4 regions of the Colwellia sp. KS18-150 genome follow, and region 4 is predicted to be linked to each of the others. Evidence: predicted binding sites of a transcription regulator. Region 4 holds the regulator's gene; each other region holds the start of a gene.
The links. Region 4 encodes MetJ, which represses methionine synthesis genes. Its sites were predicted from a motif close to TAGACGTCTAGACGTCTA; they were not measured.

Region 1 (2,212 bases), on a different contig from region 4:
ATTAAACTATTGAGCTCTTTTTTGGCAAGAAATGAGTCCATCGATGAACGAAGTAGTTTATATAACAATATTGAACCGTTAATTTCTTCTTTACGATTAGTCAGACTTTCAATATTTAAACCTAAAGGCAAATCGTAAGGGAGAACAGCATCTAAAATCTGTTGCAAACTATTGGTACAAATTCGGATTGACTCATAAAGAGGGTTGTCGGAGTTTAGTATACGTAAACTGGTGGCTTCTGGGACGCTAACACCTAACCACTCAATAAACTCTAGCGTTTTCTTACTACCGCAAGGAGAGAAAGTTAAAATCAGACGTTGAGGTTTTAATCCTTGTTTTTCACACTCAATGGCATAGCGAGTTAACATATCTATAGTCGCTTGCGGATTATAAATAGCCTGTGAAATAAAGAAGTTACAACCTTGAAGGTGTTTTTCTATTAATCGTTGATGTTCATTGCCTTTGCTGGCATGGCGCTCAGCGATAGTAACACCACCGATAAAAAAGTCATGGTCATTATCCACTAAAGTTTTGTAAGCGTCAGCCAGTGGTAATGAAATTTCATTATTTTTAGATGGACTACCCACAAGCACAACATCTTTTACACCATAGTCTTGCCAAGCTTGATTTGCCCACTGGTCAAAATCATCAGCATTAGATTGCACAACGCTTTTGTACGTGATTACCGGACGAGCCGCCTTCTTATTTAATAATGAAGAATATAAGCGAGTGTCGTGTGTTGATTTAAAAGGAAATGGTCTTGATAATTTTGTCCGTGAATTTTCATCTTGAATATCGTAAACAATCAATCCATCCACATCAATGTCGCTGATACGCTCTAATAATTTTTCGGCGATAACTTCAACATCAGCTAAAGGGGTATCACTTTTAGGAGGTGTGGTACCAATAAAATACACACCACGGTTAATGTCGTTATACCTTGCTTGAAGTTCTGATTGCTTGTTCAATTTACTCATATTGATGAAATTTACTGGACGTTTAGATGGCTATATGGTCATTTATATCAACACGATTGTCAACAACTGATTTGATATAATAACTATTAACTAGGTTTAACGGCGCAGTGTGTGTATAGTTTTAGTAGCAATTGACACCTAAACTCGCCATTGAATTAATACAAAATGAATGAATTATTACCTATCACGATAAAAGTTAATGATGAGCTAGTTGGTTTACTCGCAAAAATTAAATCCATTACCAATAAACTTGAAGCACAATTTAACTTTCAAACCATGACGGCCAATTGGTATGGTGATGAAGATAACATCTTCTTTATTACTCTAAACCTCAATTCGCCATCTAGTTTTGCAGAGCAACAAGAAGCATTACCAAGTAAAGATATTAACCACTTTTCTGATGATGTTTTTTGCTATTATCAGGGCCAAGATGAACAGCAAATGGTGAGTCATATCGCCTTAACTGATTCAGAGCTAACCATACTAGCTGAGCAAGAGAAGTTATTGTCGCCACTGCTGCAAGTAAAATTACAAAAAGTGCTGAACTTAATTGCTAATAAGTTAAAGCTCACGGCTATTTAACGCGTATTTTACTATGTCTATCAATCGCTCTCGCCTTGATCGCTTTATCAGCGAGCAATGCCAAATACCCCGGAAAAAAATGCGTTTATTGATTGCGCAAAAACGTGTCACGGTTGATGGTATTATTGCCACAGATACCGCCCAACAAATTGATAAATTCTCAGTGATTTCTTTCGATGACAAGATCATTCAGAAGCATAAGCCGTTATATATTATGCTGCACAAGCCTGTTGGTGTGGTTTGCGCCACCACAGATGACAAACATAAAACCGTTATAGATCTACTAACTAATATATTAACGGACGAGGAAAAATCGAGTTTACATATTGTTGGCCGGTTAGATTTAAATACCTCAGGTTTAGTGTTGTTGACTAATGACAGTCGTTGGTCAGAGCAATTAACTTCACCAGAAAGCAAAGTAGCTAAACACTATTTAGTAACTTTGCAAAACCCTATTACCGACGATTACATTCCCGCTTTTGCTAAAGGGATGTATTTTGCTTATGAAGATCTCACTACCAAACCCGTTACCTTAAAGATATTATCCACTTATCAAGCCGAAGTTATACTTACTGAAGGGAGGTATCATCAAATTAAGCGCATGTTTGGTCGTTTTGATAACCCTGTTATTGGCTTACATCGCACTTCTATCG
Region 2 (2,212 bases), on a different contig from region 4:
TGAGCTTCTTTGGTGCTGCCACCAATATGAGGCGTTAAAATAACATTATCAAAACCGCGCAGCTCAGAAATAAATTCATCGTCATTTCCTTTAGGCTCTACTGGGAAAACATCGATTGCAGCGCCGGCAACTTTCTTATCTGTTAAGGCTTCAGCGAGCGCTGGGATATCAACGACAGTACCACGTGATGCGTTAATGAATATAGCACCAGTTTTCATTGCTGAAAACTCTGCAGCACCAATCATTTCTTGTGTTTGTGGTGTTTCAGGAACATGTAAACTAACAACGTCTGCTTCACCTAATAAGGCATTTAATGAAGGCGCTTGACTTGCGTTCCCTAAAGGCAGTTTAGTTTCAATATCATAAAAACGTACTCGCATGCCTAACGTTTCTGCCAAAATACCTAGTTGCATACCGATGTGACCATAACCGATAATACCTAAAGTTTTACCACGAGCTTCTACCGAGCCAAGTGCTGACTTAAACCATTCACCACGATGCGCTTTAGCACTTTTTTCAGGGATACCACGTAAAAGTAGTAAGGTTTCGCCTAATACTAACTCAGCAACTGAGCGAGTGTTTGAAAAAGGAGCATTAAATACCGGCACACCCAATTTTTGAGCTGCAGTGATGTTGACTTGGTTAGTACCAATACAGAAACAGCCGATTGCGACAAGCTTTTTCGCATGGCTTAATACTGCTTCCGTTAATTGGGTACGTGAACGAATACCAATAAAATGTACGTCAGCAATTTTTTCAATTAAATCAGCGTCAGATAAGGACGTTTTAAGGTACTCTATATTTGAATAACCTTTAGATCTTAACTCTTCAAGGGCGCTTTGATGAACCCCTTCAAGTAATAAAATTTTAATTTTGTCTTTTGCTAATGAATTCTGATTTGTGCTCATAAGTTTTGGCTTCGCTTATAACGTTAATTATTAATCTTTGTTTAGTCTGTTAAATGGTTTAGACGGCTAGATATCTATAATTTCGATAAGATAACATATAGTGTAACAACTCTAAAGCACTTATTTGGCTAATTTTACAACTTAAGTGACATAGCATGGATGTCTTTATTGGATTACTTTTGCGCCATCTTCACTACCCATTATAAAAATATCTGCGCCACGCTCAGCAAACAAGCCATTGGTGACAACACCGACAATATTATTAATGTCAGTTTCTAGCTTTTTAGGGTCGAGGATATTTAGATTATGAATATCAAGAATAACATTACCGTTGTCAGTAATGACTCCTTGACGATAAGTTGGGTCGCCGCCAAGTTTTACAATTTCACGTGCGACATAACTACGCGCCATAGGTATAACTTCAACAGGTAATGGGAAGTCACCGAGTATTGCTACTTGTTTAGAGCTATCCGCAATACAAATGAATTTTTTAGCAACAGCAGCGACAATTTTTTCACGCGTTAACGCGGCGCCGCCACCTTTGATCATACTCATATGCTCAGTGATTTCATCAGCGCCATCAATATAAACGGCTAATTCATCAACATTGTTTAAATCAAATACTTCAATGCCGTGTGACTGTAAACGCTTTGTTGACTCTTCAGAGCTAGAAACAGCACCGATAATGTTATTTTTTATTGTAGCTAAAGCATCAATAAAATGATTAACGGTAGAGCCTGTTCCTACACCAACGATAGTGTCATTTTCAATAAAGTCTAAGGCTTTGATTGCCGCAGCTTTTTTCATTTCATCTTGAGTCATTTCTATACTTCCAATACTATTTTGCCGATATTATAGCAGTGAAAACTGAGTGAATATATGAGAGATAAAACAATTAAATTAAAGAGGATGTTTAAAAAGTGCAAATTATAAAAATTGATAGTGCTTAGTGGGGGTGATTATTTCAGGAATAGGTATATCCCAGTGTTCGGTAGGTATCGTTTTAACAAGCTGACAATCGTGCGCTAAACCAATCGGATAAGGTTTAATAAATGAGTTATTATTAGATGCTTTCTTTGATGATTGTTTGGATTTAGTAAACCAAGTGGCCAAAGTTCTATCGTAGTACCCGCCTCCCATACCTAAACGCTCTCCTAAATGAGTAAAAGCAACCAATGGAGTGAAAATAATGTCCAATTCTGAGCTGGGTAATACGTCGTTTACATTGAGCTTAGGCTCTAAGATTCCATATCGGTTTACGTGCATTTCACTATGTGCATGGTAATGCAAAAATAATAACTGAC
Region 3 (2,212 bases), on a different contig from region 4:
CTAATGATGTTGGTGGTCTTGTTTGGAAAGTTGAACATAGGCATTCGTATACCGATACGGCTGTTAAAGATTTTGAGTTTGGTACTGGCGCTTTAGGCTTAGTGACGCCGCCATTTAGCGATCAAGGTACGCGCTTTACCAACCTTTATTACAAACAAAGGTTGATGGATGGCAAGGCCACTATTGTGGCTGGCTTTTTAGACGTTACCGACTTTGTCGATGTGTTTGCCATGGCGAGTCCTTGGACGGGATTTATGAACTTTGCCTTTAGTACCGGCACCACAACAATGGCATTACCGGGTGATGCCACTTTAGGCGTTGCTGGCGGCATAATGCTTACTGACGAGGTTTATATGGTCGGGAGCTTCGCCGATATGAACTCAGATCCAACTAATATTCTTGATGGCTTTGACACTTTCTTTAAAGATAACAAATACTTTAAAAGTGTAGAGCTGGGCTGGACTAGCTCTCAAAGTTCAATTTACGTAGATAATATTCATGCAACACTTTGGCACGCCGATGAAAGTGTTGAGCAAGGCTCTACTAAAGGTTACGGCATTAATTTTTCTGCATCACGTTTAATTGATGGTCAGTGGCTGCCTTTTCTTCGTGCTGGTTACTCAAAAGATGCAGGGACTTTAATGGAGAAATCAGTTAGCGCTGGTTTTGGCTATTATGGTTTAGGCGGTGAATCTAATAACTTAGGATTGGCAATGAACTGGGGGCAAGTAGAGGATAGTGACGATCAATACACCACGGAATTATTCTATATTATGAAGCCGCTTGATTACTTAGAAGTCACTGTGGATCTACAATATGTCGCGAACCCAGCATTAAATATCGAAGACAGTAATACGGTTATTTATGGCCTAAGAGTGAGGCTGGCTATTTGAGTCTTTGAGTCGTCATCGCCAATGTACGAGTTATATCAAAAAGTATCGAATTATACCTTTCCGTTTAGACGTCTATACGTTTAGAAGTTGACAACGCTAGCAATCTAAGTAACATGTAACCTATGAGATAGACCGTTAATTCTTGTTAGGTTATGTGTTATGCCCATTAAAATTCCCGATCAATTGCCAGCATTATCTATATTAGGTAATGAGAATATCTTTGTTATGTCTGAGCACCGCGCTATCAGTCAAGAAATTCGTCCTATGCAGGTTGCAATTTTAAATCTAATGCCGAATAAGATTGAAACTGAAGTGCAAATCTTACGTATGCTGGCTAATACTCCTCTGCAAATCAATGTTGAATTTGTACGTATTCATAAAAATGTTTCTAAAAACACCCCAAGCGAACATTTAGATAATTTTTACTGTTTATTTGATGATATTAAACATAAACAATACGACGGCTTGATTATTACCGGAGCACCATTGGCATTACTTGATTATTCACAAGTGAGATTTTGGGATAAAATTTGCGAAGTATTTGATTGGGCTGAAAAAAATGTCACCTCAACTATGTTTTCTTGTTGGGCAGCACATGCAGCCTTATACCACCACTATGGTATTAATCGACACTTGCGAGAGAACAAGCTTTCAGGGGTTTTTCAACACAAAACGCTAGACAGTAAAGAACAACTTACCCGTGGCTTTGATGACAACTTTAATGTGCCTCATTCACGTTATGGTTATATTGATAGAGCGGATTATCAAAGTGTTGAGCAATTGAATATATTGGCTGAATCTGATGAAGCTGGCGTTTATTTGGTTGCCAGTAAAAATAAGCAGCAAGTTTATTTAACTGGCCATCCTGAATATGATACCAGTACCTTACATGAGGAGTATCTCAGAGATAGTCAAAGTGACTCGGCAGCAGAAATACCAGCTAATTACTACCAAAATAACAATGCCAATAATTCACCCGTGGGCTCATGGCGTAGTCACGGTAGTCTATTATTTACTAATTGGCTTAATTATTATGTTTATCAAATTACGCCGTATAAGTTGGACGCTTCAAATATAAAAGCTATCCACCCTGATACCATGATTTAAGTTGCGTAAAACACACTATTGAATTGAAAACTATACTTTAGAAAGTCGGAAACCCCATGAAAAAATCTGCTTCATTCGCTTTATTAGAGCAACAATTAGCCAACAATATTTTAATTTTAGATGGTGCAATGGGCACCATGATTCAAGCTTATAAGTTTGAAGAGCAAGATTTTCGTGGTGAGCGTTTTGCTGACTGGCACAGCGATGTAAAA
Region 4 (2,212 bases):
TTCCAGATCCAGAAGATGAACTGGGTTATGTGATGAACGCAGTACGTACTATTCGCAAAGAGCTCAAAGGTGAAGTGCCGCTGATTGGTTTTTCAGGCAGCCCTTGGACACTGGCAACTTATATGATTGAAGGTGGTAGCTCAAAAGCGTTCACCAAGATTAAAAAGATGATGTTCAGCGACCCACAAAGTTTGCATTTATTACTTGATAAGTTAGCTAATTCTGTCATCACTTACCTTAATGCTCAAATTGCTGCGGGTGCACAATCTGTGATGGTTTTTGATACTTGGGGCGGTGTATTGTCACCACGAGATTACAAAGAGTTTTCATTGCAATACATGGCAAAAATTGTTGATGGCTTAACACGACATGCTGACGGTCGTCAGGTTCCAGTTACCTTGTTTACTAAAAATGGCGGTATGTGGTTAGAAGATATTGCCGCAACAGGTTGTGATGCACTGGGATTAGATTGGACTATTGATATTGAAGATGCCAAAGCACGTGTTGGTGACAAGGTTGCACTTCAAGGAAATATGGACCCTTCTATGTTATATGCACCTCTTCCTCGTATTGAGCAAGAAGTAGCGAAAATTTTAGCAGGATTTGGACAAGGCGGTACAGGTCATGTCTTTAATTTAGGCCATGGTATTCACCCTGATGTGAACCCAGAGCACGCCGGACACTTTATTGAATCGGTACATAGACTAAGCAAGCCTTACCACGTGTAATCGAAGTTATTAAATGATTAGCAATAAAAAAGCCATGAATATTGATATATTCATGGCTTTTTTATTGCGCGAATGGTTTAAAAATTAAAGACGCTTAGTCTTCGTCTACTTCATAGGCGCTAAAATCGGTAATGCCTTTTTCTTCTAGTATTCTACGGACACTTGCTGGTAATTTTTCATCGTTATCTTTAGCAAGATCCTCATCATCAGGTAATGGTTGCCCTGTGAACGCATGTAAGAAGGCTTCACATAAAAGCTCACTATTAGTAGCGTGACGCAAGTTGTTTACTTGGCGTCTGGTACGTTCATCGGTTAATACTTTTAATACACGCAAAGGAATGGATACAGTGATTTTTTTTACTTGTTCACTTTTCTTACCGTGTTCGGCATAGGGATTAATATATTCGTCATTCCACTGAGCCATGTATATTCCTCTGTTGTAATTGTATGAATTATAATTTTTTGTTCTAGTAGGTAATTTTACTGATTGCAGAAACTCAGTCAAGTAGAAGTTTAGATGTCTAAATATCTTGACCTAAATATTCAAAGTGTTTAGAGTTATAGACGTCCAAACATCTAAAGTGTTTGGTGAAATGTAATTCTATATCTGATAAATGAACCTGAGGATAAAATATGTCGAATGCTAAGGTAAATAATATCACCACAAAATCGGTGAGAGCAGGCATTAATACTGATCTGCATCATGGTGCTGTTGTTGCGCCAATTCATTTATCAAGTACTTATTCATTAAAAGGTTTTAATGATAAACGTCAATTTGACTATTCTCGTACTGGTAATCCAACTAGGGCCACATTCGCACAGGCCATTGCTGATTTAGAGCAAGGAAGTACCGGTATTGTAACTAGTACAGGTATGTCAGCAGTACATTTACTTTGTCAGTTATTGTCAACCGATGACTCTGTCGTTATTCCTCACGACTGTTATGGCGGTAGTTTTCGTTTATTTACCCATTTAGCAAAACGCGGCCAATTTAAATTGATTGTTGTTGATCAAAATGATCCAGTGGCGCTCGCAGAGGCATTATCTGAAAGACCTAAGTTAGTCTTACTTGAAAGCCCGAGTAACCCATTACTGCGTTTAGTTGATATTGAAGAAGTGACCAAAGCTAGCCATAACGTTGGTGCTTTAGTTGCAGTAGACAATACCTTTTTATCGCCAGCTTTACAGCAACCATTACTATTAGGTGCAGACATTGTTTTTCACTCTACTACTAAGTATATAAATGGCCATAGTGATGTAGTGGGAGGCGTTTTAGTGACTAAAGATGAGTCATTAGGTGAAGAGCTTGCTTGGTGGGCAAATTGTATTGGCATCACAGGCAGCGCGTTCGATAGCTTTTTAGCTTTACGAGGCTTAAAAACCTTACCGATTAGAATGAAACAACACCAAGAGAATGCTCTGCAAGTGGCGAGTTTTTTAAAGGATCATAACGCTGTCGATGCGGTGTATTTTCCCGGTTTTGA

Region 1: the regulator MetJ is predicted to act here: its motif matches at 993-1,010, upstream of AC27IF_RS04030 (methylenetetrahydrofolate reductase).
Region 2: the regulator MetJ is predicted to act here: its motif matches at 968-985, upstream of serA (phosphoglycerate dehydrogenase).
Region 3: the regulator MetJ is predicted to act here: its motif matches at 951-968, upstream of metA (homoserine O-succinyltransferase MetA).

The regions. Positions count from the first base shown of each region.
Region 1 is NZ_BAAJMC010000002.1:153,423-155,634, reverse strand. Features, by position in the region: gene AC27IF_RS04030 (methylenetetrahydrofolate reductase) at 1-977, opposite strand, end outside; gene AC27IF_RS04025 (hypothetical protein) at 1,143-1,559, shown strand; gene AC27IF_RS04020 (pseudouridine synthase) at 1,573-2,212, shown strand, end outside.
Region 2 is NZ_BAAJMC010000031.1:18,940-21,151, forward strand. Features, by position in the region: gene serA (phosphoglycerate dehydrogenase) at 1-908, opposite strand, end outside; gene rpiA (ribose-5-phosphate isomerase RpiA) at 1,074-1,730, opposite strand; gene AC27IF_RS19470 (5-formyltetrahydrofolate cyclo-ligase) at 1,836-2,212, opposite strand, start outside.
Region 3 is NZ_BAAJMC010000015.1:43,016-45,227, reverse strand. Features, by position in the region: gene AC27IF_RS15180 (carbohydrate porin) at 1-893, shown strand, start outside; gene metA (homoserine O-succinyltransferase MetA) at 1,053-2,000, shown strand; gene metH (methionine synthase) at 2,057-2,212, shown strand, end outside.
Region 4 is NZ_BAAJMC010000001.1:120,070-122,281, forward strand. Features, by position in the region: gene hemE (uroporphyrinogen decarboxylase) at 1-728, shown strand, start outside; gene metJ (met regulon transcriptional regulator MetJ) at 823-1,152, opposite strand; gene metB (cystathionine gamma-synthase) at 1,362-2,212, shown strand, end outside.